DNA from 3 places in the Bacillus sp. FAU20 genome. Region 3 is predicted to be linked to each of the others. Evidence: predicted binding sites of a transcription regulator. Region 3 holds the regulator's gene; each other region holds the start of a gene.
The links. The regulator LexA, encoded in region 3, represses DNA repair genes until DNA is damaged. The targets are predictions, from matches to a motif close to CGAACATATGTTCG.
Positions count from the first base shown of each region.

Region 1: a site for LexA is predicted at 4,557-4,570, ahead of AC0OM3_RS23375 (YolD-like family protein). Genes of this name have one in related genera too.
Region 2: a site for LexA is predicted at 1,481-1,494, ahead of AC0OM3_RS24020 (YolD-like family protein). Genes of this name have one in related genera too.

Region 1 covers NZ_JBVYHY010000026.1:278,640-288,986, forward strand. The annotation lists gene AC0OM3_RS23335 (hypothetical protein) at 1-211, shown strand, start outside; gene AC0OM3_RS23340 (stage V sporulation protein S) at 713-988, shown strand; gene AC0OM3_RS23345 (hypothetical protein) at 1,175-1,450, shown strand; gene AC0OM3_RS23350 (hypothetical protein) at 1,482-1,730, shown strand; gene AC0OM3_RS23355 (HNH endonuclease) at 1,822-2,460, opposite strand; gene AC0OM3_RS23360 (nucleoside triphosphate pyrophosphohydrolase family protein) at 2,580-2,867, shown strand; gene AC0OM3_RS23365 (restriction endonuclease) at 2,914-3,231, shown strand; gene AC0OM3_RS23370 (HNH endonuclease) at 3,337-3,933, shown strand; gene AC0OM3_RS23375 (YolD-like family protein) at 4,192-4,443, opposite strand; gene AC0OM3_RS23380 (response regulator aspartate phosphatase) at 4,710-5,783, shown strand; gene AC0OM3_RS23385 (hypothetical protein) at 5,780-5,905, shown strand; gene AC0OM3_RS23390 (hypothetical protein) at 6,225-7,052, opposite strand; gene AC0OM3_RS23395 (HD domain-containing protein) at 7,162-7,809, shown strand; gene AC0OM3_RS23400 (ABC-F family ATP-binding cassette domain-containing protein) at 7,806-9,701, shown strand; gene AC0OM3_RS23405 (Bax inhibitor-1/YccA family protein) at 9,777-10,347, shown strand, end outside.
Region 2 covers NZ_JBVYHY010000026.1:406,654-417,000, forward strand. The annotation lists gene AC0OM3_RS24000 (peptidylprolyl isomerase PrsA) at 1-29, shown strand, start outside; gene AC0OM3_RS24005 (hypothetical protein) at 434-652, shown strand; gene AC0OM3_RS24010 (KH domain-containing protein) at 902-1,132, shown strand; gene AC0OM3_RS24015 (hypothetical protein) at 1,147-1,308, shown strand; gene AC0OM3_RS24020 (YolD-like family protein) at 1,631-1,966, shown strand; gene gerPF (spore germination protein GerPF) at 2,175-2,390, opposite strand; gene AC0OM3_RS24030 (hypothetical protein) at 2,599-2,934, shown strand; partial or broken gene AC0OM3_RS24035 (hypothetical protein) at 2,967-3,160, shown strand; gene AC0OM3_RS24040 (SDR family oxidoreductase) at 3,303-4,010, shown strand; gene AC0OM3_RS24045 (DUF6944 family repetitive protein) at 4,150-4,803, shown strand; gene AC0OM3_RS24050 (YqaE/Pmp3 family membrane protein) at 4,918-5,130, shown strand; gene AC0OM3_RS24055 (KTSC domain-containing protein) at 5,198-5,404, opposite strand; gene AC0OM3_RS24060 (transglycosylase domain-containing protein) at 5,875-8,373, shown strand; gene AC0OM3_RS24065 (hypothetical protein) at 8,765-9,046, opposite strand; gene AC0OM3_RS24070 (MFS transporter) at 9,282-10,347, shown strand, end outside.
Region 3 covers NZ_JBVYHY010000003.1:1,024,141-1,034,487, reverse strand. The annotation lists gene tkt (transketolase) at 1-77, opposite strand, end outside; gene phnE (phosphonate ABC transporter, permease protein PhnE) at 362-1,165, opposite strand; gene phnE (phosphonate ABC transporter, permease protein PhnE) at 1,165-1,959, opposite strand; gene phnC (phosphonate ABC transporter ATP-binding protein) at 1,956-2,729, opposite strand; gene AC0OM3_RS05770 (phosphate/phosphite/phosphonate ABC transporter substrate-binding protein) at 2,813-3,751, opposite strand; gene AC0OM3_RS05765 (bifunctional metallophosphatase/5'-nucleotidase) at 3,937-5,520, shown strand; gene AC0OM3_RS05760 (DUF896 domain-containing protein) at 5,560-5,799, opposite strand; gene AC0OM3_RS05755 (YneB family resolvase-like protein) at 5,845-6,501, opposite strand; gene lexA (transcriptional repressor LexA) at 6,643-7,263, shown strand; gene AC0OM3_RS05745 (DUF4097 family beta strand repeat-containing protein) at 7,354-8,157, opposite strand; gene AC0OM3_RS05740 (DUF1700 domain-containing protein) at 8,158-8,700, opposite strand; gene AC0OM3_RS05735 (PadR family transcriptional regulator) at 8,693-9,016, opposite strand; partial or broken gene AC0OM3_RS05730 (IS3 family transposase) at 9,383-10,347, shown strand, end outside.

The DNA.
Region 1 (10,347 bases), on a different contig from region 3:
AAGAATTCTGCACTTTTTTATGTGGGGTGAGATAATAAAAGTTGAAGAAAACTGTTATTCAATAAAAAAAGATGCTGAAATAGCATCTGAATGTGAAGAAATAATATTACCTCCGATTCTTAATAAATTAAAACCATATAGTAGTATGTGGAAATTAATTGCAATTGGCATGTATGCTTGTACTATAAAAGGAAATAGATTTGGAATATAAAGCGGTCAAATAATGAAATGTAGTATTTGGGTATTACCTGTAACACCTTTTGAAGATGATAAGCTTCATAATTTGATAGAAAAATCAATGGAATTTCTAAATGGATTGAAGTAACAAGGAAACGTTTATCACGCTATTTTCCGAGCAGTAAGACTCCCACCTCAAAATTCAGGGAAAGCAAAGAAGTTAGATGGGGGATGAACTAAACCCCCACTCATTAAAATTTCACTTTACTATATTAATTTCGTCTGACAAAATAGCAATATTACCTTTAGCTGTATGGATGTTATCATTTGGTGAAGTTATGATATTTAATTGTATGTATATTAGATTATTTAGTTTATTTTTTATTTGCGTAGTTGAGCAGGAAGAAGTCAGAAAATATAGAATAATGTACATATGAAGCATCATTTGTTTTTGGTGTGAATAGTAATTAAAGATACGCTAAAATATTTAAAATTGTAACGAAAGAGAGATTAAATAATAGAAGGAGCAACTTACATGGAAAATATATTAAAGGTATCTTCAAAATCAAGCCCAAATTCAGTCGCAGGTGCAATAGCAGGAGTACTAAGAACAAGTGGTAATGTGGAAATTCAAGCGATTGGGGCTGGAGCTATAAATCAAGCGATTAAAGCAATTGCGATTGCAAGAGGGTTCGTCGCTCCAAGTGGTATTGACTTAGCTTTTGTTCCAGCATTTCAAGAGATTTCTATCAATAATGAAGAAAGAACAGCGATTAAATTAATTGTAGGCCCTAGAAAGAAAAGGTCTTAGTAGAAGAGAGTGTTACTATAAGGGAAAAAGGCCAATTGATTTCCCAGGTTAGATACGTTAGTTTATGTAACCGATTCTTGGGTGTGGACACGGCATTATACCGGACGCATGTCTGTTAATTTCTCCTTAAATTTAGCGCGTGTTCTAGATACTTAAAAATGCCAAATCCTTTGTGATATAAGGAATTTGGCATTTTTGATGTTTTTAAAAATAAACAACCCTAAAACTGCTCATTTAGAAGATTTAGTTTTAGTAGCGGCCATTGAACGTTTTTATGATAGTTTACCTGATAAATGGAGAGAAATAGTAGCAGACAATATTGATTGTGCTAGTTATGTAGATGGGAAATATGAAGCGCACGTTTTAATGGAAAATGGTATGGAAATAAAAATAGAAATCTTTTATGTGGAAGAAGACAAAGATGAAGAATGGATATATAAAGCTTATAAAGTTTTATTATAGAAATTTCATTTTCATACAAAGGGGAATTGATATGAATTTTGAAAACTTTGAAAAACAAGAGCAATTTAAACAGTTACAAAAAAATAATGTTGTAATTGTGAAATGGAAAAAAAGCGTAAGGCAGTACAAGGAATTAGGAGAAATCACACATCATAATTCTCACACAATTAATCGTATAAATGAATTGATTTTGAATGTACCTAGAAATGATTACTTTTCCATCAATAACTATTTAATAGGAGAATCGTGGGCAGAAGAAGTTTATGTAGTGAATCCATAAAAAGAGCAGCTAGCAAAAGCTAATTGCTCCAACCAGTAATATTATTCCAAAGAGTCCTTGCTTATAAAAGGACTCTTATTATTTTTAAATCTTACAGTTTATTTAATAACAGTTGCAGTTCTTCTTTACTCAGCCAGGGCTTCTTCCTATGCAGCACCCTATGACAATTAGCACATACCATTATAATATCCTCTACTTTGGTTACAGAGCCCTCTTTAAGCTCTGATACAGGTACAGTGTGATGACCTTCAATGAAATCTTTTCCTAATTCCCCGTATGCCTTATAAAAATCAAAACCACAAACTTCACAGAACAGCTTCCCACCATGTAGTTGTTTAAATCGCTCCTTAGCCAATTTAATTACTTTGCTGTTGCGCTCGTAGGATAGGTGTGCCTTAAGGATTTGTCTACCTTCAGCAAATGCTTCTTCGCCGTCTATTAAATCAGAATTACTATTATTATCGTAATCTCTTAGCCCCCACAAACCATTTCCTTTACCATTTACAGCATAAAATAAATCTTGCTCACCTTTGTAAATATCACATTCACTTGAATGTTGATAAATGGTCTTTCTAATTCTTGCAGCTATAGACTGTTCGTGTTGGTATCTATTCAAGTCAATTTTATTACGCTCCATAACCTTTGTTTTAATTTGATTCAGTGTTCCTGCTCCATCTAGTTCGGTTAATATTGCTATAATTTCATCTAACCATGAAGTGCTGTTGGACATACATATACCTCCTAATAAAACATATGTACTTATTTTTATTTTAATCTTTTACATTTATATATTCATATTTTTTTGCAATGGAAGTAAATGGTTATGTGTAATTATAGAAGAGTTTACCAATGAAAAGTAACTGGGGGATTCAAAAAATGAATCAAACTATTTTAGAGAAAGTCCTAAAATTTCGGGACGATAGGAACTGGAAGCAGTTCCACAACCCTAAAGATTTAGCTATTTCTCTTTCTTTAGAGGCGAGTGAGTTGTTGGAGAATTTTCAGTGGAAAAGCAGTGAGGAAGCTGTAGAAACAAAAAAAGAAGACATGAAAGATGAGTTGGCAGATCAATTGGATATTGATTTAGAAGAGATTATTATAAACAAAATAGAAAAAATAATAAAAAATATCCAGTAGAGAAATCTCGAGACTCTAAAAAGAAATATAATGAAATTTAAAAAAGGTGGAATTAAATATGTTATATCTTTTTACTGCAAGTAATGATAGTGCTATAAAAAATTTGGAAGCTACTATTGAAAAACCATATCCTATTTCTACATGTTTAGCAGATTTAGATGCCGATACAGTAACTAAACTTAAAGATAATGAATTACATGAGAATGTATGTATGTGGGGAGCAACTCCTGGTTCTTCAAATGTTGATAGATGGGAAAAGTTAAAAGAGGGTGACGGGATTTTAGCATATTCTAAAGGGGAATTTAAGTTTTTCGGGACAATTTTTGCTAAGACTCATAACCCAGATGTGGCTAGAAAAATTTAGAAAACAAACGATAATGATGAAACTTGGGAATACATCTATTTTATTAAGGACCTAAAACCTGTAAACATTAAAGCAATCGAATTCGCAGCTTTCTTTGGCTACAAATTGAACCATACACCACAAGGATTTACTAATATTGATTCAACAAAATTAGAAATTAAATTAGCAAAATATAAATCTATTGATAATATTATTAAAGCGTTGAATGAGAGCTTTATTCTTTCTGAGGATGAGCAAGAGGAAGATATGTATCAGGCTAATATTGATTCGGATTTTAGTAAAGTAAAGATTGCAGAAGAAGAGAAACCGGAAAATCGAAAAAAAACTAAAATGGAATCTGGTAGGGAAGTATGGCCTCGTGATCCGAAAAAAGCTAAACAAGCTATTAAACAGGCAGAATTTAAATGTGAAATAGATGACACACATGAAACATTTGTATCGGAAGCCAGCCGAAAAAATTATATGGAGGCCCATCATCTAATACCGTTAAGAATGCAACATGATTTTGAAAATAGTTTAGATGTTGTTGGAAATATAGTTAGTATATGTCCGAACTGTCATAGGTTGATTCATTATGGAAGAGACAAAGAGAAGAAAAAAGTTTTAGAACTTCTCTTTGAACAAAGAAAAGATTCTTTGAAGAAGTTCGGTATTGAGGTATCTCTCAAAGAGCTATTTGGATACTATGGAATTCTAAAATAAGAATATTCATAGCTATAGTGAAGGTAGAATGTTTCATACTTAAACATAGGTATTATTGTGATGGAAATTTAAATTTCGTCTTTTGAAAGTATCAATAATTTGTATTATTTTTATAGGGTTATATATTTTTCTTTTGCTCTGCTGTATAGCAGAGCTCTTTTTTGTCGTACAAAAGCCACCTATATATGTGAAGTGCACCCCAATTGTTAGGCTGTGTCTAACAATTGGGGTGCACTTCAGTACTGTCGGGCGGCTTCTTTAATTTATATTCACCAATTCATCAAACTTAAACTTAGTATTCAAACCAAAAGCATCTGTACAATATATAGTTTTCGTCATCGGTTCAATATGTAATACATTTATGTACATGTCTTGCACCATTCCATCACGATAGTATGAGGTATGTATTTCTTCTTCCTCGTGAAAAGATTGCATTAACGCTCTTTCTATTCGTTCCATAGTATCTTGTGTTAAAAAAGGTTTAGGTACTTTATATTGTTCCTCAAACATTCTATGTATTTCCTCGTATTGCTCCGGTATTGAAGCAAACGGTTAAATATACTACAGGAAAGCCGTTATATTCCATGATGTAATACCTCACTTTTGTTTTTTTAACTCCACTACAAACAAACGTGTGTTCTTTTTTGGGGTTTGAAAAGGGACCATTTTGTTAACATGAATATTCAAAAATATTTTTTTCAAGTTAGAATATTCAAAAACTTATTTATGCAAACAAGCATGTCATGATAACATTTAACAAAAGGGGGTAGAAGTAGATGAGTGTTGACATTATTTCTAAAGAAGAAATCACAAAATTATTAAACGACTGGTATCAAGCTATGATTTCACAACGTGTATTACAGTCTCAGAAAATAAAAGAAGATATTGCAAATAAAATCAATAATATTAAGGAAGACCAAACAATATTAGTCTACTACGCTTTATTGAATGCACGGTATAAACTGCTAATTCGGGATATGGATAGTACAAAAGATATTCTGGACAAAATCGAGCCTTTACCAGAGTCTACAGAAACATTTTTAGAGTACTATCATCATTTATTTAAAGCAATTTACGCTATTAATAAAGCAAACCATAGTGAAGCAAGAATGCAATTTGAAAAAGCTGAAACGTTTTTAGAGTACATGCATGATGAAATTGAAAAAGCTGAATTTAATTATTGGCTTGCAGTCCATTACTATCACGTATTAAAACCGATCTTAGCAGTTCAATTTGCTACAAAGGCGAATGAAGTATTTTCAATTAGTCCAGGGTATGAATTAAAAACTGCAGCATGCTTAAATACTTTAGGAATGGCACACATTCGACTAAATGAATTCGAAAGTGCAGAGGAATATTTACTTTCAGCACTAGGTACCTTCCAAAAATCTAATGATGAACTTCTTATTAAACGAGTTAAGCATAATTTAGGACTTTTATACGCAAGTCAAAACATGCCAGAGTTAGCAATTAAACACTTAGAGGATTCATTAGAAAATAACGCTAAAACTATGTTTCTTTTAGCAAGAGAACATTTTAAGTTAGGTTATAGTCATATCGCTAATGAATATATTGAGAATGGCTATAAGATTAGCGACTTATGTTATCGTCATCATTTCCGAATTTTAAAAGCAGTACATAACTATGTACCGCAAGAAGAATTAGAAAATGTGGTTATAGAAGGTATTTCGTATTTTGAAAAAGAAGAATTATATGAATGGGTAAAAGAATATGCTTCTCTTTTAGGTGAAATATTCTATGGTTCAGAAAATCACAGAAAAGCAAGCAAGTATTTGCACATCGCTTTAGATGCAGACAAAAATAGCATAGAAAGAAGGGCGCTAAAATGAAAAAAGCAATCTTATTAATGATGATGTTATCCGCTGTTTTTACTTTTGGTCTTACTAATGTAAAAGACATACCACAAAACGAAGCAATTGAAGTGTTTATGGATCATGGAGAACATATTTAAAACCTAAGGAAGAGGGCGCTTATAGTGTCCTCTTTTTAATATCTATTATTTATATGATGAGGTTGCAGGTACGTCTTTTGGTTATTGTTTGATAAACGTAAGATGTTTCTAAAAATGTGTATACAAAGGTGTAATTTTGTACTGTATATGTTCACATATTTGCTCACATTTTGTTCACGTACTATATAAAAAAGTATGAAAATCTATAAAAATAATTATTTCAATAAAATTTGTTTTAGATATTAAAAAGTGCCAAAACCCTTGTGGTATAAGGGGTTTGGCACTTTTGTGTTTTTTATATTTTATCAAATAAACAACCCTAAAACTGCTCATTCTTCTCCCAAGATTCAACGATATAATGTGCAATCGTCGGATTGAAGCCTTTACCAACTAAAAACATAATGGCAGCAACTTCTGTTAATGCGTGTTCGTGTGATGTATGTTTTGCTTCATTTAAACCGTAATCTACCCATGGTTTTACGAAATCTAGTACGGGTTTCTTGAAAGGTAAAAACTGTGTACCGACAACTTGTTGAATTTGTTGTTGTGTTGGTTCAGTAATTGGTCCAGGTGGCAATATTTGTGGTTGTGTAATGTCTAGTGTTGGTCCAGGCGGTAAAATTTGTGGTTGAGTTGGATCTATTGTTGGTGGTTTAGGTGGTGAGACACGTGCGTCGTAGTTTGGTTGATACATTTGTTGTTGGTATTGCGGTTGTTGTGGTTGAGTTGTGTATGGGTTTTGTGGTGCTGCATATGGATTTTGAGGATATTGTTGTTCTTGGTTTTGTGGTGCTACATATGGATTTTGAGGATATTGTTGTTCTTGGTTTTGTGGTACTGCATATGGATTTTGTTGATATTGTTGTTCTTGGTTTTGTGGTGCTGCATATGGATTTTGTTGATATTGTTGTTCTTGGTTTTGTGGTATTACATATGGATTTTGAGGATATTCATAATTTGGACGTGCGTCATATGGATTTTGTTGAAATTCAGTTTCTTGGTTTTGCGTTGTTGCATATGGGTTTTCGTCATATTGTGGTTCTTGCTGTTGTAACTCTTGTTCTTCGTATTGTTCTGTGTATCTCTGTTCTTGTTGTTGAGGATACAATGGTTGCCTTGGATAAGGCGGTTGATTATTATAGAACATGTTTATTCCTCCTTCATGATGATGCCTACCACCTAGTGTATGGGCGGACAAGAAAATATGTGATGAAAAAATGCGGGCGTGTTACAATAAGTAACTGGGTGAAGATAAAATGACAAAACAAGAAAAAATTCAAAAAACAATTACTTTTGTAAAACATATTTTAGAAAAAGATGCGAGTGGGCATGATTGGTATCATATTGAACGTGTACATAAAATGGCGATTTCTTTATCTGAGCAAGAAGGTGGAAATCGTTTTATAATTGAAATGGCAGCATTACTTCACGATGTGGCAGATGAAAAGCTAAATGAAAGTGAAGAAGCAGGAATGAAAAAAGTTTCTGATTGGTTAGAAGAGCTACGGGTTGAAGAAGAGGAAAGTAAACATATTCTTCATATCATCGCCAATATGTCTTATAAAGGTGGCCATGGCGGCACAGTAGAGTCACTTGAAGGGAAAATTGTTCAAGATGCGGATCGTTTAGATGCTCTTGGTGCAATAGGAATTGCTCGTACATTTGCATATGGTGGGGCGAAAGGGAGATTAATGTATGACCCAACTATTCCGCCGCGTGAAGAAATGACGAAAGAAGAATATAGAAAAAATAATGATCCATCTTTAAATCATTTTTATGAAAAACTTTTGAAATTAAAAGATTTAATGAATACGAATGCAGCAAAACAAGAGGCTGAAATTCGTCATCGTTATACGGAACAGTTTATTGAACAATTTATGAAAGAGTGGAATGCACAAATATGAAAATGTTAACTGTGGAGAACTTATCAAAATCATATGGGGAAAAGCCGTTATTTGATGGATTATCATGTAGTATTACAGAAGGACAACGTGTCGGAATTATTGGTGTAAACGGAACTGGTAAATCGACATTATTAAAAATTATTGCAGGATTAGAAACTCCTGATACAGGTGATATGACGCATTCACGTGGGTATACAATTAGTTATTTATCACAGCAACCAGAGTTTGATGAAAAACTGACAGTATTAGAGCAAGTGTTCCATGGTGATACACCTTTAATTCGTCTTCTTCGTGATTATGAAAAAGCACTATTAAATATTGAAAAAGATCCAAGTAATGAAAAAGTACAGGAACAATTATTTGCAGTGCAGCAACGTATGGATGCAATGAGTGCATGGGAAGCAAATGCAAATGCGAAATCTCTTTTAACGAAATTAGGAATTACGGACTTCACTGCAATTGTTGGGAACTTATCTGGTGGACAGAAAAAACGTATCGCAATGGCACAATGTTTTATTGAAACACCTGATTTATTAATTTTAGACGAGCCTACGAACCATCTTGACCATGAGACAGTTGAATGGTTAGAAGAATATTTAGCGAGATATACAGGTTCGGTATTACTTGTAACCCATGATCGTTATTTCTTAGATCGTGTGACGAATCGTATTTTTGAATTAGATAATGGTAAATTATATAGCTACGAAGGAAACTATAGTACATTTTTAGAAGCGAAAGCACTTCGTGAAGAGCAAGAATTGGCACAAGAATCGAAACGCCAAAATTTATATCGTCGTGAACTTGCTTGGATTCGTCGTGGTGCAAAAGCCCGTTCTACGAAACAAAAGGCGCGTATTCAGCGTTTTGATGAGCTAAAGGCACAAGAAGGACCAGCTGCAAAACAGTCAGTTGATATTGCACTAAGCGGAAGTCGTCTAGGAAAGAAAGTACTTGAGTTAAAAGATGTAACGAAAAAATTTGGCGATAAGACGGTATTACATAATTTTAATCATATTGTGAAACCGGGTGATCGTATCGGAATTATTGGGGCGAATGGAAGCGGGAAATCTTCCCTATTAAATATGCTTGCAGGTAAGTTATCTCCTGATAGTGGTGAAGTTGAAGTAGGACAAACTGTAAAAGTTGCTTATTATACGCAAGAAAATGAAGAGATGAATTTAAATCAGCGTATGATTGAATACATTAAAGAGATTGCAGAAGTTATTCATACGACAGATGGAAAAGTAATTGGTGCATCTCAAATGTTAGAACGTTTCTTATTCCCGACGCATTCACATGGTACACCACTTGGTAAACTATCTGGTGGTGAAAGAAGACGTTTATATTTATTACGTATTTTAATGGGAGAACCAAACGTACTTTTACTTGATGAACCTACGAACGATCTAGATACACAAACATTAACAGTACTAGAAGATTATTTAGAAGATTTCCCAGGTGTCGTTTTAACTGTATCGCATGACCGTTACTTCTTAGATAAAGTAGTAGATGAACTGTTCATCTTTACTGGTGGAGGCGAAGTGCGTGAGTTTTTAGGTAGTTATACAGATTATTTAGAAATGAAAAAAACGAGAGAACTTATGGAGAAAGCGGAAGTTCAAAAAGAGAAAAAAGTTGTAGAAGAAGCTCCAAAACAACAACGTAAACGTAAACTTTCATACAATGAACAGCGTGAATGGGAAACGATTGAAGATACAATTGCCGAACTTGAAGAGAAAATTGAGTCAATTGGAGAAGAACTTGCGAAAGTTGGATCTGACTTCACAAAGGCACAAGAATTATCTGAAGCACAGCAGAAAACAGAAGAAGAGCTAGAAAAAAAGATGGAAAGATGGAGTGAACTATCAGACATCGTTGAAGGATTAAAATAAAAACAAGCTGCATATATTGAAAAGTAAAGAGAAAAACTTTACACTATTGGTAGAACCTATTTTAGGAGGGAAAAAATGAGAACATCTAATCCAATGTTGAAAAAAGAGGCATTCCGTAAAGAGGGAGCAAGCGCTTCTGCGATGACGATTGGCGGAACAGTAGGCAAAACGTTTATTATGCTTATCTTGCTACTTGCAACGTCTGTCTATTCATACATACAGATGATGCAGGGGACGATGAAGATGCCAGTATTAATTGGTGCTTTAATCGTTGCGGCAATCATCGCATTCGCGTCTATGTTCTTCCCGCGTATTTCACCTTTTGGTGCACCAATCTATGCAGCGGTAGAAGGGGTTGTGTTAGGAAGTATTTCAGCAGTTTATACAATGAAATTTGGCGATTCTATCGTTTTAAATGCTGTATTACTAACAATCTCAATTCTATTTGCAATGTTAGTGTTATATGCAACACGCGTAGTAAAAGTAACGGATAAATTCCGTACAGGCGTTATGGCAGCAACACTTGGAATTATGGTTATGTATTTAGTCGTATTCCTACTAAATATGTTTGGTGTAACTGTTCCATACATTCACCAAGGTGGTACAATCGGTATTATTATTAGTGCAGTTGTAATTGTAGTTGCTG
Region 2 (10,347 bases), on a different contig from region 3:
ATACATTTAAATTTCTAGAAAAGAAATAATGACTGTAATCATAATTAGAAAAGGGAACTCATATAGAGTTCCCTTTTTCTAATTAGTGTGTGAGTTATAAATAGATAGTAAGACAATACAATATTACATTTAAATATTAAGAATTACAATGGGAAATTATGGATTATAATTATTTCAACGAAAGTGAATATTCTAAGGTTTTCATTATGCAAGTTTATTACATATATTTACTCTTTAATAATGGATATCGAACATAATTTAAAAAATAATACATATAATGTTTTTGAATAAATATTTAACATGGATAATTAGTAAAAAGCTGAGCATTCGATTGGAAAGGATGTTCTTTTTCATATGAAAATTTTAGGATAAAGAATGAATTGTTTTAAACGCGTCATTTACCACATCAATAAATTAAGGTGGTGGAGAATATATGAAAGTAATCTTTCAAGGAGAGGGCGGCGCGAAAATTTTTGAGTCATATGATGAAAATGTAAGTGATTTATTAGCTATATTAAAAGAAACGAAAGGGATTAAAATCGGGATGGTTGAGTATAAAGTGTTAAAGTACGAACTTAATTATTTTCGTCATCCGAAAAAAGCGGATACAGAGAGAGAGTTACATATAATAGTACAACCTAAGTATATGTAATAAAATATAATAATAAAAATCATTGATTCAGTTTTGTAAAGTTCCATAGAGTATGTAAGAAAAGAGAGTGTTGTAAATGCTCTCTTTTCTTATGCTTTGTGAGTTCGTTCATCATAGTATATGTTTTCAGTTATAGATGGTTAATAAACGATAAAAATTTAAAACTTTTTCGTTTAGGCAGGGATTTTATATTTGAGTAAATAAATATACTATGAAGTATTTTTTATACGAATACTGGAGGAGTATAAAATGAGTTTAGCAAGTTACATAGGCTGTAATATAGAAATTCCGTTAACGGATCCGGATTCTAATAATCTAATTGTTTTTGGACCGTGTTTTTCAGATGAAAGTATGCTTGAAATTGTACAAGATTATCAATTCCAAACAAATTACACGTATGAGGTTTCAACTAGTTGGGGAATTGAACTTGTCGAGTGGCAAAATGTAAAGGAAAAAAAGAAGCGAAAGAAAAACTTTTAACTTTATGCAAGATTATGGAAGGTTATTTGGAAGATGGAGACTATTTCGAATTATGTAGTTGTTGGGTTGGTGATGAAGATAAGGAACGAGTAGGGGAATTGAACTTAAAAATAAATCATTTTAATATAGATGAATTATGTATTCCAGAAAGAACATTAGTTAGGATAGAAAAATAAGCTTTGAAATATTTTTTAGAAAAAGGCGATTTCACTTTGGGTGAAGTCGCCTTTTAGTTGTTATATGCATGTTATATAAGAAATGAGAAGTTTATTTGATAAAGGAAAAAAGTATGGAGATAAATAAAATTATGTTTTTTGTTAAGAAATAATAAGTATGGCTCTTCTCAAGAGAACGTAAGTTCGTGTATAATAAGAACGAATGTTCTTTTAAGAGGTAACCTAATTATAGTTTAGAAGTAAATCCGAGTTTAGTGAGTATTAAAAATAACTAAGGGATAGTATGGCTAAATAAATGTATAAATGATCAAGGAGATAAAAAATGAACGATGTAAAGATACAAAAAGAAGAAAGAGAGTGGGTTCCGTTTACAGTAATGTCCGAACAACTTTTAAATATGAGAAAGATTATTGGAGAGAAATTAAAAGTACAAAAACCGCTTTTAACAAATGAAGCAAAAGAGAGAATTTCTGATAAATTATTAACGTCATTATTGTCTGAGAAAGAAATATTGGTAACATATTTTGAAGATGGTTACATACTAACAAGCTACATGACTGTTGTACATATCAATCCGGTAAAACAAATTGTAATTTGTACAGACGCCTTTTATAAAACTTACGTATTTAACGCTATGGATATTATTGAAATAACGTAAAAGAAGCTGAATATTAAATGGCAGCTTCTTTTATTTCTGATTTATGAGACAAATAATACAAGAAAAAGCAGCTAGCTTCGTGCTAGCTGCTGAGCCCCAGGGAAAGGGAGAAAAAGATAGGGTACTCCAAAATCAACAAGAGCTGTCAAACAGCCTGATTATAGTATAGACAAATTAAAATTTTCTATACAGAAAGTTGAACATAAGATTAGGCTGTACCCACTTGGTTTTGATCTGCAAGGTCAGAATCAAATGTATTGGTCGCGCTAACACCGCTAAAAGTATTAACAACAAAACCAACGTTTGATGCGCCGGAACCATTATAAGCTTTCGTATTTTCTTTCGGAGATACGTTGTAGAAATCACCTAAGTTAAATGATCCATTGCTATTTTGTACAACTAAATTTCCTACAACTGAGGGCATAATTTTCACCTGCTTTATAATAAGTTGTTAACATTACTATATGGAGTTATAGTCCAGATGGTTCATACAATAAAAATTGTGGAATAGTAAAACGTTTGGAGCGTGGATTTCAATAAAAGTGTGTTAAAATTAATATAATAAAGTTGAGTATTTTTTTTTAAAAATTTTGTATAATTGATATATATGAAAATAAAGGAGGCAAAATGTAATGAAAGATATTATGAAAAAAGTTGATTTAACAGATGCCAAATCAAGTAATCTTGTTGCATTAATTTATAGTAATGAAGTTATATTAGTTGAAGACGCATTTTGTCCAAATGAAATAAAATTAAAGTTTAATGAAATTGCAATTTTATCTGCAATTAAAACAGCTCATATTGCGAAAGTGTCTATTAGGAAAGAACTTGAAGCGCTTTTTCATGACACGGGTGTTATATTAGTGAAACAAAATGTTGATTATGGCAGTAGCCAATCTATTACCATGCATTTTGAGCAATTTAAAAAATTGCAAGATGAGATTGAACATTTAAATAAAAGTATGTAATAAAGCAGCTAAATAAAGGTTCTATCATAAAGGTGGAATGTGTTGTATTGAAAAAGTGGTTTAAAAATTATTTGGGTGAATCGCATTGTAAACATAAATATATTTTTATTAAGAGGCAGGATAATGAGGATTTTAAAAAAGGATTTACCAGTGTGAGAAATGTGAAAAAGAGAAGTTGAAATGTAAAAACAATAATGAAATAAACAATGAATTTTTAGATATATAGCAAAAAGTAACCATGATGGTTACTTTTTTTGCTTATGTATGCAATATCAAAACCATTACTAAAGTATGAGTTGAGTTGATACTATAGTAAATCGCTGAATAAAAATGAAGAGAGTAAGATATAGGGAAGGAGGATGAGAGAAATGAAGCGAAAAGAAATTAGTAAATCTGTAATTATTACAGGTGTGACACAAGGGTTAGGACGTGCGATGGTTGATCGATTTCATGAATTAGGGTGGAACATATATGGTTGTGGACGTTCAAAAAATAAAATTGAAGAACTAAAAAAACAGCACAGTAAAATACATGATTTCCAAGTAATTGATGTTTCAGATTCTCAGCAAGTTAATAACTGGGCAAATTATATACTTAATAGACATACGGCTCCCGATCTGATAATAAATAATGCATCGATTGTAAATCAAAATGCACAACTTTGGAAAATTACGGCTCAAGAATTCGAAAATGTAATGAATGTAAACGTGAATGGTGTAGTAAATGTAATAAGAGCGTTTGTTCCCGCAATGGTATCTAGGAAAGAAGGAATTATCATTAATATGAGTTCTAGTTGGGGGAGAGAAGGTGAAGCTGAGCTTGCGCCATATTGTGCCTCGAAATTTGCAATTGAAGGTATCACTAAATCTATGGCCCTGGAATTACCCCATGGCATGGCTGTAGTTGCTTTAGATCCTGGAGGGAGTATTAGTACTCCAATGCTGAAGTCATGTGCGCCACAATATATAAATGAATCGCCTACACCTGAAACTTGGTCACATAAAGCAATTGAATATATATTGAATATAACAATAGATAAAAATGGAGATTCATTGACATGCCCAGCATGCATATAAAAAGCACCTTTAAGGTGCTTTTTATATTAGTAGCACATTATATCATTCACAAAATTACATCTGAAAAATAAAATAAAAGATTAAGGGTGAGATTTGTTTGTTTTGAAAGCTTTAGAAAATATTTGAATAGGTGATAAAAATGAATCCAAGCAGTTTAAAAGTGACAGGGGCATGGTTTCAAGTAGGGGGGAATCTTACAGCTGCTATTGGAACGACAAGAGGATTTATTGGAGAAGAGAAAGTTGAATCGGAACTTGTTATTGTAGGAAGCTCATTACAAGCCCTCGGGTATATATTACAAATCATTGCGAGCAATTATGATGATGGGGAAGAAAAAAGAGAGAATCAAAGTAAATTACTTGATCAAATAGGAATTGAGTTATTAGCATTAGGAAATATATCAAATGTAATAGGAATATATTTTAATATAAATGAACAATTGAAAGAAAATGATTATCTTATCATTACAGGGAACAGTTTACAATCGATTGGTGCTTTTCTAGGAGTAGAAGCAGCTTTGGTGGATATAAATGTATTACAGAAAATTATTATACTGGGTAACTCCATGCAAAGTTTAGGAGCTGGATTACAAGCGTATCAAGGTGTTTTAAATGTATTGAAAGATGAGAAAGAAAATAAAGATAGTATTTTTGATAAGAAGGATGAGAGAATCATTGCACTCATTGGTATTTGGATACAAGCGACAGGAACGTTAATTTCCGCAATTGGAATAACTGCAATAGAGGAAGAAAATAGGCTAGAAAACAATGAAAAGTCTGAAATACTTATATAAATAGAAGGAGATACATTGATTTTAGAGGCAGGTTAAGATTAAAATGGTAGTAGGTTTTTTTGCGTATATTTTGAAAAGTGATATATAAAATACAAAATAAGGAGTTTTCAAGGGATGATGTATTTATTAGCAATTTTTCTTCCACCTGTTGCTGTATTATTTTGTGGAAAACCAATTCAGGCAATCATAAATTTCATATTAACATTAATATTTTGGGTTCCAGGGGTTATACATGCAATTCTTGTAGTGCATGATAAAAAAGCTGATCGGCGTTTGAAAAAACAAATTCAAGCATATGATGAAATTAATAAGAGGAATCGAAGATAATTCATCTGCAAAATGTTTTTAAAAGAAAGGAGGGTTAACCTCCTTTCTTTTTTAGTGGGTGTTAAGTTTAAATTTTTGTGTGGCGGAAAGAATTTTTAATGTAAGTATTATGATAATAACTTTTAGATTGTGCATGTAATAGGCCAGTATAAATGCTTTCTGGTACATTAAAGAAATCATACATACCATTCTTTAATTGGATTCGCAAAATCATAGAAAAAGGATTATAACCAACAGCAACTATATTTTTTGAGGTAACCGGAGATAGCTTCATTATTATGCAACTCCTTATTTTTCATTTTTAATAATTCTTTGTAGGCAACGGTATTGTGGTGTTGAAATCTTTATAATTAAAGAGGTATTATACTTATATGCAATATATTAAATATTTGTTATACGTAATTATAAGGAAGTTCACACGAAGTACATATCGTTGTGCTATTTTTATTTCACCTTTGATTTATAAATAAGAAAATATTGACCATTTGAAAAAAAAGGTATATTATTTATACGAGGTATTAAAAATTCACTTTTTACATTCTATGCTTAGAGGGGCAGCGTTATTAGGAAAAATAGAAGTGAAAATAGTTTGTATAAGAAGTATTCTAAAATTTATAATCTGTGAATTAGGAAAATATTGAATGCTCCAGGTCAATATACTTTCTTAATCAAATTCATTTTAGAAGGTGACCTCAATATTTTTAAGTAAATCAACGGGAGAATTGAAAGGCAGGAGAAAGTAACATGTCAGAAAATTATCGTTCTCGAGAGGAACGACGACAAGTTAAAAAGAAAAAACAGCCAGCTTCTAAAACACAAAAACCAAAAGGTAAAACATCATTCTTTCGCAAGTTTTTAATTACTTGTTTATTACTTGGTATTGTTGGTTTAGTGGCGGGGGTTGCTACCTTTTTCGTAATGATTAAGGACGCACCAAAACTGGAAAAAGCAAAACTTGTTAATCCGTTATCCTCAAAAATTTATGATAAAAACGGGGATTTGGTATATGAATATGGAAAAGAAAAAAGGACGAATGTTACGTATGATCAAATACCTAAATTAGTAGAAAATGCATTTTTAGCGACAGAAGATTCACGTTTTTATGAGCATAGCGGAGTAGACTTTAAAGGTACTGCCCGTGCTGTTTTAGTGAGTCTTAAAGGAGATTATGGCTCTCAAGGTGGAAGTACGATAACGCAGCAAGTTATTAAAAACTACTTCTTATCAATGGATAAAACACCAAAGCGTAAGGCGCAAGAAATATATCTAGCTTATAAACTAGAACAACAGTATTCAAAACATGAAATATTAGAGATGTACTTAAATAAAATTAACTTAGGTAATCGTTCATATGGTATCGCAACAGCAGCACAAAACTACTATGGTAAAGAATTGAAGGACTTAACATTACCAGAAGTTGCGATGCTTGCAGGTTTACCGAAAGCACCGAATAACTATGATCCAACGAAAAAAGAAAATGTTCAAAAAGCAACAGAAAGAAGAAATGTTGTTCTAAGTTTAATGAACCGACATGGATATATAACAAAACAGGAAATGGAAGAAGCATCAAAAGTTGACGTAGAAAAGGGGCTTAAGCCTGCAGCTCAACTACAAACAATGCCATACCCTGCATTTATGGATGCAGTTGTGAAAGAAGTAGAAAAAGAATTACCAGATGCTAATATCGGTTCTGACGGTTTAGAAATTTATACAACGTTAGATCCGAAAGCACAGAAACTTGCTGATAATATTTTAAATAATAATATCATTGATTATCCGAACGATAAATTCCAAGGTGCATTCACATTTATGGATACGAAAACAGGAGAAGTTCGTGCTATAGGTAGTGGCCGTGGAGAAAATAAAGCTGTATTTAAAGGGCATAATATGGCAATTGAATTAGATCGTGCAGCTGGTTCAACGATGAAGCCGATTTTCGATTACGCTCCTGCAATTGAATATTTAAAATGGGCTACGTACCATCAAATTGATGACTCTCCATTTAAGTATTCAACGGGTCAAGAAGTTCGAAATGCAGATAGAAGTCATATGGGCCCTATTACAATGCGTGTAGCATTAGAAAAGTCACGAAATATCCCAGCAATTAAGACTGCGAAAGAAGTGGGAATTAATAAATCAAAAGACTTCTCTGAGAAATTAGGAATTACATTTAATGCAGCACCGACTGAATCAACAGCGATTGGTACAAATGAAGTATCACCAACTGAAATAGCGGGCGCTTATGCGGCATTTGGTAATGAGGGTAAATATACGAAACCGCATTTTGTTAAGAAAGTCGTTTATCCAGATGGTAAGTCACAAAGTTTTGGACAAAAACCAAAACAAGTTATGGCAGACTCTACAGCATATATGATTACAGATATGCTTCGTTCTGTAGTTACATCAGGTACTGGTACAGCTGCAAATATAGCATCTTTAGATGTAGCTGGTAAAACGGGTACGACAAACTACTCATCAAAACAATTAGCTCAATATAAAATTCCAGAAAGTGCAACTCGTGATAGTTGGTTTGCTGGATATACACCGCAATATACGATGGCAGTATGGACTGGGTATATGAAAGATGGCAAAGACGAGTATATTAGTAGTAAAAATACGAAAATTGCACAGTTGATTTTTAAAGAAATGATGAGTGAAATGGCTACAGATAAATCACGCTTTAAAATGCCAAGTAGCGTTATTCAAGAAGGTAGTGAGCTACGTATAAAAGGTGAAAAACGTGATTCATCGCCAAATACTAGCGTACCGGATACAACGGAGCAACCAAAACAAGATCAACAGCAAAAAACTGAAGAAGAGAAAAAGCAAGAAGAATTAAAGAAACAAGAAGAACTGAAAAAACAAGAAGAACAAAAGAAACAAGAGGAACTTAAGAAGCAAGAAGAACAAAAGAAACTAGAAGAGCAAAAGAAACAAGAAGAAGAAAAGAAACAAAATGAACAAAATAACGGAAATGGTCAAGGAACGACACCTCCAGCGAATAACGGAGGAGGCCAAGGAACGACACCTCCAGCGAATAACGGAGGAGGCCAAGGAACGACACCTCCAGCAAATAACGGAGGAGGCCAAGGAACGACACCTCCAGCAAATAACGGAGGAGGTCAAGGAACGACACCTCCAGCGAATAATAATGGAGGTCAAGGAACTCCAACCCCACCTGCAACAGTACAACCAAATAATGGTGGAAATGCAGGAGAGGTTCCTGCCAATAATGGACAATAAGAAAAATTTATAGAAAAGTTTTCAAAAAGCACTTAAGATTTGTGGAAATTTACAATCTTAAGTGCTTTTTTCATTTTGCTACAGAAAATGTAATGTTAAGGGCTGGATAGAAGAAAAAGAGTGAATTAACGTAAAGAGAGAAAAGTCTACTTGCAAATGATGGTATGTGTTGGTTATCCTGCAAAGGGACTAACTATGATGAATCATATAAAGTATTAAATAAGTAAAAATTATATTCAAATCTTTAATAAATGTCTTTCTTTAACGGTTACTTTAGTTTGAAAAACAATTAAAAAGTCGAATTTCTTATTTAAGGAATTCGACTTTGTTATGTTAAAACTGGATTAAAGGTTCGCCTTATTAAAATGTAGGGGTAATACAGTGAAAGCTATTAAATGTTAAACGTACCATGAAAATTTTGAAAAAAAATTGAAGGGAAATGATAAAAGACTTGAGTCGGAGGTAGTGGAGGATAACTATGGCTATGAATGGGAGTACTACTGGGGTGTGTACCATGATGCCAAAATGATGGGGTAACTTGACCGGGAATTTGATATTGCTGCCAAGTTGCGGGAAGTTCAATTCCTACATCGGAGCTAGCTGTATGAACTGCAGGAACATGTATCCCAGGAGTCGAAGGAACTACGGCAGTTACTCTTAATAATACCCACATAAAATATTCACTCCTAAGTTGTGTTAATAAATTAGTATATTCTTTTCACACGTATAAAGGTACATATATAGGACTTTCGTTTAAAATATGCGTACAAAGTCTTAAGACTAATGTAAGCTGATGGTGGACTATTTAATATGAAAAGATACGTCTATTTGAGGAGGGAAAAGAGATAAAAAAAATATACAATGAGGGTGTTAATCGTAATATTTTACGAGTGTATGGAGGTATTTTTATGGAACGATTATGGACGAAATCATTTATTCAAATGACTTTCGCAATGTTATTTTTATTTACAGGATTTTATTTACTTGTTCCAACGCTCCCGCTCTTTATTAAAGAGATAGGCGGCAATGAATCGCAAGTTGGACTTATGATGGGGATGTTTACAATAGCTGCTGTTGTAATACGACCGATTATTGGAGGAATGTTAGATCAATATGGTAGAAGATCCTTTATTATTTTCGGACTCATCTTTTTTGGCTTAACGATGTACTCCTATAATATAGCATCGACTATTGTCCTTTTAGTTGTTTTACGTGTTATTCACGGAGTAACATGGGCTGTTTCTACAACAGCTGTTGGAACAGCAATAACGGATATTATTCCAGATTCACGCCGCGGTGAAGGTATGGGTTGGTATGGGATGGCGATGACAATTGCAATGGCGATTGGACCTATGATTGGATTATGGGTTGTGCAAAATTATTCATTTGATGGTCTATTTTTATTAGCGACGTTGTTATCTTTTATGGCAGTTGTATTATCATTAATAACGAAGATCCCATTTACGCCACAAAAAGAAAAAGGGAAAATTCAGCTATTTGAGAAATCCGTATTAACAATCACGATTGTAGTATTCTTTTTATCGTTTGCATATGGAGGAATAACAACCTTTTTACCGTTATTTGCATCATCAATTCATGTAAACCCGGGAACTTTCTTTCTTGTATATGCAATTGCATTAACAATTGTAAGACCAATTTCAGGGAAACTATTAGATAAGTATGGAGAAGTATTCATCATACTTCCAGCATTATGTATTACTATTTTAGCTATAGTTGTTTTAACTATCTCAAATGGTTTGATAGGTGTAATTATCGCAGCAACATTATACGGTATTGGATTTGGTTCAGCGCAGCCAGCTTTGCAAGCGGCAATGCTTACAATTGTCGATCCGAGTAAAAGAGGAGTTGCAAATGCTTCATTTTTTACAGCGTTTGATTTAGGAATCGGGTTAGGTGCTATTTTACTTGGAGTTGTTTCACAAATGTTTGGTTATCGTATTTTATTTTCAGGGA
Region 3 (10,347 bases):
GAGTTTGCTTTTTCAATCGCATCGATGGATAATGTGCGAATCGTGTTGATAGAAAGTTGTTCGATTGAATGTGACATGCTATTCTTCCCTTCGCTTATATTAGTAAACGTTTTATACATTTATATGATAGCTTCCCACGCAAGATTATACAACATGTATCGACAAATATGTTGATGTTTTTTTGATTTTTTATAAAAAAATCAATGATTCCGGGAATGTATGGGTATTCAATATGACATACTTTTTCATTATTTTTATTTTAAAAAGAAAGGGAATTATCTGTATATTTATACAAATTTCTTCTATACTTACGTTTTTAAAAACATAAAAAAGCATCTAACTTCGATGCTTTTCAAATAAGTTAAACAATCCTTTTCCGAATCGAACTTGAAATCAAATCAATTATAATTACCATTAAAATGATACCTAATAAAATAATCCCAACACGAGACCAATTGCGTGAACTCAGCGCAAAAATTAGAGGCGTACCAATACCACCTGCTCCAATAACACCTAAAATGGCAGCAGATCGTACATTAATTTCGAACCTGTATAACGTATACGATAAAAAATCTGGTAATACTTGTGGCAATACTGCATACCAAAGTATTTGAAAACGGTTTGCTCCTGTTGCTAGTAACGCTTCCGTCGGTCCATTATCTATGTTTTCAATTCCTTCTGAATATAGTTTTCCTAACATTCCAATAGAATGTAATCCTAAGGCCAATACTCCTGCAAAAGAGCCTGGACCAACAGCTTTTATAAATAAAAGAGCCATAACTAATTCAGGAAACGTACGAACAAAACTAAGTACAAATTTCCCAGATCCTGAAGTTAATTTTCCACTACTCATATTCGTTGCCGCCCAAAAGGCAAACGGAACAGATAAAAATGCAGAAATAAATGTACCTAATATCGCAATTGCCAACGTATCAATTAATCCATGTAATAAATCTTCACCATCTGGCAAAGATACATACGACCAGTCTGGATTCAATATCCCTGTCATAATTGCTTTCGTGATTTCACCTGCTGTGTCCTTTATCCCCTCTAATGGCACTCCTGAAAAGGCCCATACATATACAACTGTAAGTGCTATTAAAATAATCCAGCGATATATACTCGGTTTCTTCGGTTTTGGCACAATCATCGTCGTTCTATTCATTATAGTTTCTCCCGCAACAATGTACTAATGTAGTCAATTAACAAAACAACAATAAGGGTATAAATAATTATAGATGCAGTTTGTTGATATTGTAAAAATCCAAGTGTACGATCATAATATAATCCAATACCACCCGCTCCTACTAAACCTAAGACAGCTGCTGCACGTACGTTCACCTCAAATGTATACAGAACATAGGAGACAAAATGTGCTTTCACTTGCGGAATTACCCCATAAACAATCCATTGCACTTTATTTGCTCCTACTGCTGTCATCGCCTCTAACGGGCCTGGATCAATTGATTCAGTTGACTCATACAACAATTTCGCCACGAGCCCAATTGAGAAAAAAGTAAGAGCTAAAATACCTGGAAGTGGTCCTATTCCAAAAATAGCTACGAAAATTGCCGCTAATAATAAATCTGGTATCGTTCGAATAAAATTTAAAATCAATCGAGCTGGACTGTATAAAAATGTACTAGTAAACACATTACTTGCCGCAAACAGTGCCAGTGGAATAGCTAAAATCGACCCTAAAGTCGTCCCAATAATCGCCATACGTATTGTATCTAACATCACTGTTGTAATAACTTGAAAATAACTCCAATCAGGTGGCACCATTTCTTTCAATAGATCTACCATATTTGGAAAACCATCTACCAGTTTTGAAAATGATGCATCTACCTGTACACTACTACTCCACAGCATTAAAATAACTAAAATAAACGTTAACATATGTTTCAATTTACTCGGCGGCTTCGGTATTTCATTTGAATATATCGTCACGTCATTCATTTTACTGCCACCTCTAATAATTCGCTTTTCTGAGCTACGTCCCCATAAATTTCAGCAAACTTTTCATCAGTTGCCTCTTCTACTAAACCATCAAAAACAATTTCGCCTGCATGTAATCCAATAATACGCGTCGCATATTGCCTAGCTAAATCAATAGAATGTAAGTTTACAATTGTTGTAATTCCAAAATCTTCATTAATTTTCTTTAAGTCATCTAATACTTGCTTTGTCGTAAGTGGATCTAACGACGCAACAGGTTCATCTGCCAATATGATTTTCGCTTCTTGCGCCAATGCTCTAGCAATCGATACACGTTGTTGTTGTCCTCCTGATAATTCATCAGCACGTGCATATGCTTTTTCTAAAATATTCACTCTTTTTAACGCTTGAAATGCGAGCTCCACATCCTCTTTCGGAAACAAACCTAACGTTGTACGCAATGTGGAATGATATCCAACACGACCAGCTAATACATTTTTTAATACTGTTGATCGCTTTACAAGATTAAAACTTTGAAAGATCATACCAATATCCCGACGCATACGTCGTAAATCTGTTCCTTTTGCAGCAGTAATAGACTCACCTTCAATCATGATTTCGCCTTCGGTAATCTCATGAAGACGATTTATGGACCTGAGAAGTGTAGATTTTCCAGCTCCAGATAATCCGACCATTACAATAAACTCACCTTTTTGAATCTTTAAATTTATATTATTCAATCCCTTTGTGCCATTCGGATACATTTTGGAAACATTTCGAAACTCTATCACACATCTTACCTACTTTCTATGTATTCAAAACGGCAAACTAACTGAAAACATCCCCTTTCAGCTAGCTGCCATTTCCATATGTATTATTGCGTTTTTACTTTCTTCCCATATTCACGAACGATATCAAATTTACTATCATCAGATTTAACATATCCTTCATGTGAATATACTTCTTTAATGATTTTGTGACCTTCCTCATTCTTTCCAATTTCAATGAAAGCATCTTGTAATTTCTTGCTCCACTCTGCATCTAAATCAGATCGTACAGAAATTGTATCGTTCGGAATTTTCTCAGTAAATTTCACTATTTTCGTTTGATCAAATATATTCGGATAATCTTTTTTTACAATATTACGAGCATCTTGGAATACAACAGCCGCATCTACGTCACCATTTAAAAGAGCAATAAGCGACTGATCGTGACCTTTTAATGTAACAGGTTTCACATCTTTTAACGGATCAATTCCCTCTTTTAATAGAACAGCTGCAGGCCATACATACCCTGCTGATGATGTTACATCTTGATAACCAATCTTTTTACCTTTTAAATCTTTTACACTATTTATATTAGAGTCTTTTTTAACAACAAACTCAGATTTATAAAAGTCTACTAAATCCTTTGTAGGGGCTCCCGTTTCATCATCTACTCCAAAACGTTGTGCTTGTAAAATTACATTTGCAGCCTTCTTTTCATGTGCTAATACGTACGCTGTTGGTGGTAAAAATCCTACATCTACTTGTTTAGATGCCATCGCTTCTACAATTGTATTGTAGTTCGTTGAAATACTAACTTTTACTGGAATATTCAACTTATCACTTAATAGCTTCTCAAGCGGTTTTGCCTTCGCCTCTAACGTATCCGCATTTTGAGAAGGAACAAATTGAACATTTAAAGTCTTCGGTACATACCCTTTTTTCGTATCTTCATTTTTACTTGCACTTGACTCTTTCGTCCCGCAGCCACTTAATAATCCCGCTGCTAGTACAACTGTTGTGCTCATTGCAAAAACTTTTTTCAACATGTTAATGCCTCCATTTTTCATTGTTATAAAATAACCTTTCATAAACATGAAGAAATATATCACATATTTTTACAAATAATTGATTATTTACAGAATCTTTACACATTCTATACACTCACATTAAAATTCTCTTCACATATTTGATATGATGAATTGGAAGATAACAATAGAAAAGGTGAGTCATATTGGAACAAAATCAAACTGTAACTTTAAACATCTTATTAACAAGCGATATACATGGCACTGTTTATCCTATTCACTACCAAGATAACTCCCCAGCAGAACTTGGTTTAGCTAAAATTTCTACTCTTATAAAAAAAGAACGTTCCCAAAATACAAACGTTCTTTTAATTGATAATGGCGACTTTATTCAAGGCACACCATTTACTTATCATTATGTTACATACGAAAAAAACAAAAAAAACCCAATGTCCTTATTAGCGAATTACTTACAGTATGACGCTGCAATTATCGGCAATCATGAATTTAATTACGGGATGGATATATTAAATAATGCTGTGACTACTGCGAACTTCCCGTACCTATCAGCAAACATTTTAGATAAAAACAGTAAAAAACCTTATTTCGGGAAACCATATGTAATAAAACATATTGAATCAAATATAAAAATTGCTATTTTAGGAGTGACAACGCATTACATTCCCAATTGGGAACAACCCCATCACATTAAAAATTTACTATTTGAAGATGCATTAAAGACTACAAAAGAATGGGTTTCTTACATTCGCAAACATGAGAAACCAGATTTACTAGTCGTAGCGTATCACGGGGGAGTTGAACGAGATTTACAAACCGGGGTACCGACTGAAGTGTTAACAGGAGAAAACCAAGGATATGCAATGTGCCATGAAATTGAAGGTATAGATCTTTTACTAACAGGTCATCAACACCGAGAAATTTCTCATACGATGGCTAACGGTGTAACAATTTTACAGACTGGATGCAATGGACACTCAGTTGGAAAAGTAAAAATAACATTCGAAAAAACAAAACATAAATGGGTGAAAAAAGAGAGTTCTTCTGAATTATTATCTGTACAAGGAGTTGAGGCGGACCAAAATGTACTTTCATTGGTAGCCGATTACGAAGAGAAAACACAAAAGTGGCTTGATCAACCTATTGGAATCATTCAGGGGGACATGCAAATTTCAGATGCTATGCAAACTCGTTTGCATGATCATCCTTTTATCGAATTCATAAATAAAATACAGATGAATATAGCTAATGTATCAATTTCTTGTACAAGTTTGTTCCATAATACATCTCCAGGTTTCCCTGAACATGTAACAATGCGTGATATCGTTTCTAATTATATTTATCCAAACACATTAAAAGTAATTAGAATAACTGGAGCAGATATAAAAGATGCTCTTGAACTCTCTGCTTCTTATTTCACATTAAAAACAGATGGATCAATCACCGTAAGTCCTATCTACATAGAACCAAAGCCACAACATTATAATTATGATATGTGGGAAGGGATTTCATACGTATTAAACATTTCAAAACCAATTGGTGAAAGAGTAGAATCTTTACAGCATAACAGTGCTCCTCTTAATATGAATGAAGAATATGACGTTGTAATGAATAATTATCGTGCAAGTGGCGGGGGAAATTTTTTTATGTTTCAAAACAAACCGGTAGTAAAAGATATACCCATAGATATGTCTGAACTTATCGCTAATTATATATTGGAACATAAAACGATAGAAGCAACTGTTAATAACAACTGGAAAGTTATTAAATAACGATTTTTACAAATAAAAAAGATGGGCTTCGCCCATCTTTTAATTTAATTTTGCATTATCTTGCTTTTTTAAAGCTTTTAATTTCGTCGGTGTAACATCTGTACCTTCTTCGTTAACAACTTTAATACCTTTAAGTTCGTTTAACATATTTTGACGAAATCCTTTTAAATATTGTTCACGTAGCGATTGACGCTCACGTTGCTCTTCTTCAGTTAAACCTTCAGCTTTTGCTTTTTTCGCTAAGAAGTTAATGCGTTCAACGAGTTCGTGATTAATCATCTCGAATCCCCCTTCTAATCAAAACTGATTATTATCATACAATAGTTACTCTTCTTTATCAAGCAATTGCTTCGTATACTCTACATATCTACGATGTACAGTCGCCTTTGAAACATTATGACCAAATCCACGTAATGTTGCTGCGATTTCTTCAAACGTGAGTTCACTTTTTCGCAAACGTACAATTTCCTCAATTGGCACTTCTTTTTTCTCTCTTCCTACACTTAAATGACGATTTTTTAAATTATTTTCTGGACGATAACCTTTTTCTACTGCACGTTGCATGCCTCGTTTAATTTTCAAGTTATGAATCTTTCTTTGATATTCTTCAACAATACCAATAATATCTAATACCATCGAATCAGAATCCGATAATTGTAATTCACCATTATGTGTATGCGTATATACTTTTATGCCTTCTTTATGTAAGCAATGCATTAATGCGATCTTCGCATTTCCTCTACCAAGGCGCGTTTCATCTTGTATAAGTAACACATCAATTTGTTCGTCTCGAATTGTATCCAACACCTCTAATATACCGTCACGTTCAATTGTATATCCACTAGCCTGCTCTTCAATCACCTTAGTAACATTCATTTGATAGCGCTCAGCTAAATGCAATAATTCATCTTTTTGACGTAACAATGATGTTTCTTGCGCTTCTTTCGTTGTACTCACACGTGCATAAATAATTGCATTCATTTTGAACCCCTCTTTCTCCCTATTATTTCCCTATAGTGTAACATAAATCCGCCATTTGTTCGAACTTATGTTTGTAGAATGTTTTTTCACATGTTATACTTATTAATAAGAAAAATGAAAGAAAACGAGGTGTTAGAAAACATGGAAAAGTTAACGAAACGCCAGCAAGACATTCTCGACTTTATTAAGCTAAAAGTACAAGAAAAAGGATATCCACCTTCCGTACGTGAAATTGGTCAAGCAGTCGGCCTCGCTTCTAGTTCTACAGTGCACGGACATTTATCACGATTAGAAGAAAAAGGATACATTCGACGCGATCCAACAAAACCACGTGCCATTGAAATTTTAGGCGAAGACCGAATGGATACGGAAACACAATCTGTTATTCAAGTTCCAATTGTCGGAAAAGTTACTGCTGGTTTACCAATTACGGCGGTCGAAAGCGTAGAGGAACATTTCCCACTTCCAGCTAGTATTGTTGCTGGAGCAGACCAAGTGTTCATGTTACGTATTTCTGGAGATAGTATGATTGAAGCTGGTATTTTCGATGGAGATTTAGTTGTTGTTCGCCAACAACAGTCTGCATATAATGGTGAAATTGTAGTCGCTTTAACAGAAGATAACGAAGCAACTGTTAAACGTTTCTATAAAGAAAAAGACCATTTCCGTCTACAACCAGAAAATTCTTCGTTAGAACCTATCATTTTAAAACAAGTGTCAGTTATCGGGAAAGTAATTGGCGTATATCGTGATTTACATTAAAAATAATAAAAAGAAGATAATTACCTTATTTACATACGGTAATTATCTTCTTTTTGTATTTTGATAGATTTCCATGCATTCTATTTCTTATTAACGAGTTTCAATCGTCACATCTCCAGCAGCCGTTTTACCGCTAATCTTTTTACTACCATTTCCAATTGTTACATTTTTATTTTCTTCATTAAAAATTGTTACATCTCCCGCAGCACTTTGCCCAGTAATTACCGCATCTTGTGGTTTTTCCGATAAAGTAATATCTATATCTCCCGCAGTTGAACTTGCTTCTAGATTATACTTAGAATCATGATCTTGAATATTTATTTCCCCACTTGTTGTTTTTGCGGTCACTTTCCCTAATACCTTCTTAAAGTTCACCTCACCAGCTTTTGTCGATCCCTCCACATTCTTAGCCGTTACTTGTTTCAACTCTACTTCTCCAGCAAGTGTTCTAACACTTACGCTATCACTTTTCACATCACTCATTTCGATTTGTCCAGCAGATGAATTTACTTTTACATCTTGGTAAGAGCGTTCGGGCACAAGGAGAGTCAATTTAGACGTTTGAAACCTAAAATCGTAAAAAGAAAAATCAAATGAAGCACCTTTTTCTCTTTCCCCAATAACTTTTAATGTGTCACCATCTTCTGCGATACGAATCTCTTGTTTACGTACATCTCCCGATTGCTTTACATAAAAAGAAGAGTCAGGAGATTTTTGGACAATAATATCCCCGGCATCTAACTTAACTTCTATATTTTTTAATGTTTCGTTTTTAATTACATTTTCTTTATCGCCTTTTTCAGCAGTCTGTACTGCTTTTTCATATGTTTGGGAAATTCCTATTACTCCAATAATGATACAAGCGATAGCGATTAAAAATAGTTTTTTCATCATTTACTCTCCTTTTATCATTTTGAAGTTCCATATTACATATCGTACACACAATCTCTTAAACCACTTTGTACTATAAAAAGCGATAATACATAACAATAAACCTACTCCAACAAACGTTATACTAACGAAAAGATCCAACCATATAAAAGTACCCATAAATACTTTTCCAATAACGAAAAATGGTGTTACTACACTAGCAATACCACCGATCCAAAAAGAAAATATAAAAGCAATAATTGCGACTAACGGGCCTAACACAATAATAAAATTAAACAAACTAAGTCCAATCGCTGCCATAACAGCTCTTGTCACATTTGAAGTCGATGGATTTTTTTTCATTTCATCAAAGCGATACATCGCAAGTAATTCTTTCGCGATTACTTTCGGAGAACCAAGGCCCTGTATTATTTCCGATTCAGTTTTCCCTTCTTCTAGTCCAAACTGAAAGTGCTCTTCATAATCCAATAAAATATCTTGCCTCTCTTCCTCTGGTAACTTTCTAAGATAACTTGATAATTCTTTAAGAAACCCTTCTTTACTCATCCCATTCCACCCCTTCAATAATTTCTTGTACCCCTTTCGCAAAATCACGCCATTCTGTTACTAACAAATGAAATTGCGTCTCCCCTTGCTCTGTTAATTGATAATATTTACGAGGTGGCCCTTCCGTAGATTCCTTTAAATACGTTTGAAAATACCCTTCTTTCGTCAAACGACGTAATAAAGGGTATACTGACCCTTCCGATATTAAAAATTTATTAGAAATTTGCTGAACAAGTTCATAACCGTAACTATCTTTACGTTTTACAAGTGCTAATACACAAAGTTCAAGCACACCTTTTTTAAACTGAACGTTCAAGCGCCATCCTCCTTCCCTATCTCAGTACTGTTCAATACACGGTACCCGTTTTATCCATAATATACCACTTAGTATTATTTATTGCAAGGTACTAAACTATATTTATTCCCTAAATTTAGAAAATGAACTAACGAAATTCTGAATAAGACTGCGTTATAACTGAGCAGCATTCAAGGTTTCATTTCATTTACATTAATATTAAACTTCATTCACTCTTTCCTCTTGAAGAATCCACCACACCTTATTCACTATAGCTAATGAGAAAAAACCCTAATACTTTGAAGTGAACCCGAGTAGTGGTACATGAAAAAAACACCTTCTGAATTCGCATACTAAGTATGCAAATTCATTGGAGGTGTTTTTGGTTTGAAGACAAGAGTTCATTACCCAGAAGAAGTAAAGTGGAAAGTGATTGAAATGAAAAAGGATGGATATTCCAATCGGACAATTATGGAGAAGCTTGGAATTAAAAATGTTTCCCAAATTAAGACGTGGATGAAGTGGTATCGTACCGGTCAAACGTACCGTTTTCAACAACCTGTAGGAAAATAATATTCTTATGGAAAAGGGCCAAAAGAGTTAAATGAATTGGAACAGCTACGGTTAGAAAATAAACAGTTAAAAACAAAATTACTGATATGGGGAAAGTATCTGGAAATCGAAAGGAGTTGAACCCGGAAACTGTAGTTACTTTATGGAACCATTTAAGAACAAAACTAACGGTAAAAGAATTGTGTAATGTATTAGAATTACCCCGGTCTACATTTTATCGTTGGTTACAACGAACAGTGGACCTAAGAGATGAGATAGAAGAGAAAATAAAGGATGTTTGTCTTCGGCATAAATTACGATATGGATATCGAAGAGTGACCGCAACTCTTCGGAAAATGGAGCTGTGTGTGAATCATAAAAAAGTATTACGAATCATGAGACAAAATCAGATTCTCTCAAAAGTTCGTCAAAAGAAAAAGAAATATATCAGTGGTGCGAAGTCAGTAGTAGCCCCTCATCGATTGGAACGCCAATTCGATGCATCCGCACCAAATGAAAAGTGGTTTACGGATGTGACGTATCTATTATTTGGAGAGCGTGCCTTGTATTTATCAACGATTATGGATGCCTTTAATCGTGAAATTATTAGTTATGTCATCAGCGAGTCCCAAGCACTGCCATTAGCAATGAAGACATTAAAACAAGCAATGAGGGGGCGAAAAGTAAAAGATGTCCTTCTTCACTCAGATCAAGGAAGTATTTATACAGCGAAGGAATTTCAAGCATATGCCAAAGAAAATGGCATTATCACCAGCATGTCCCGGAGAGGAAATTGCCAT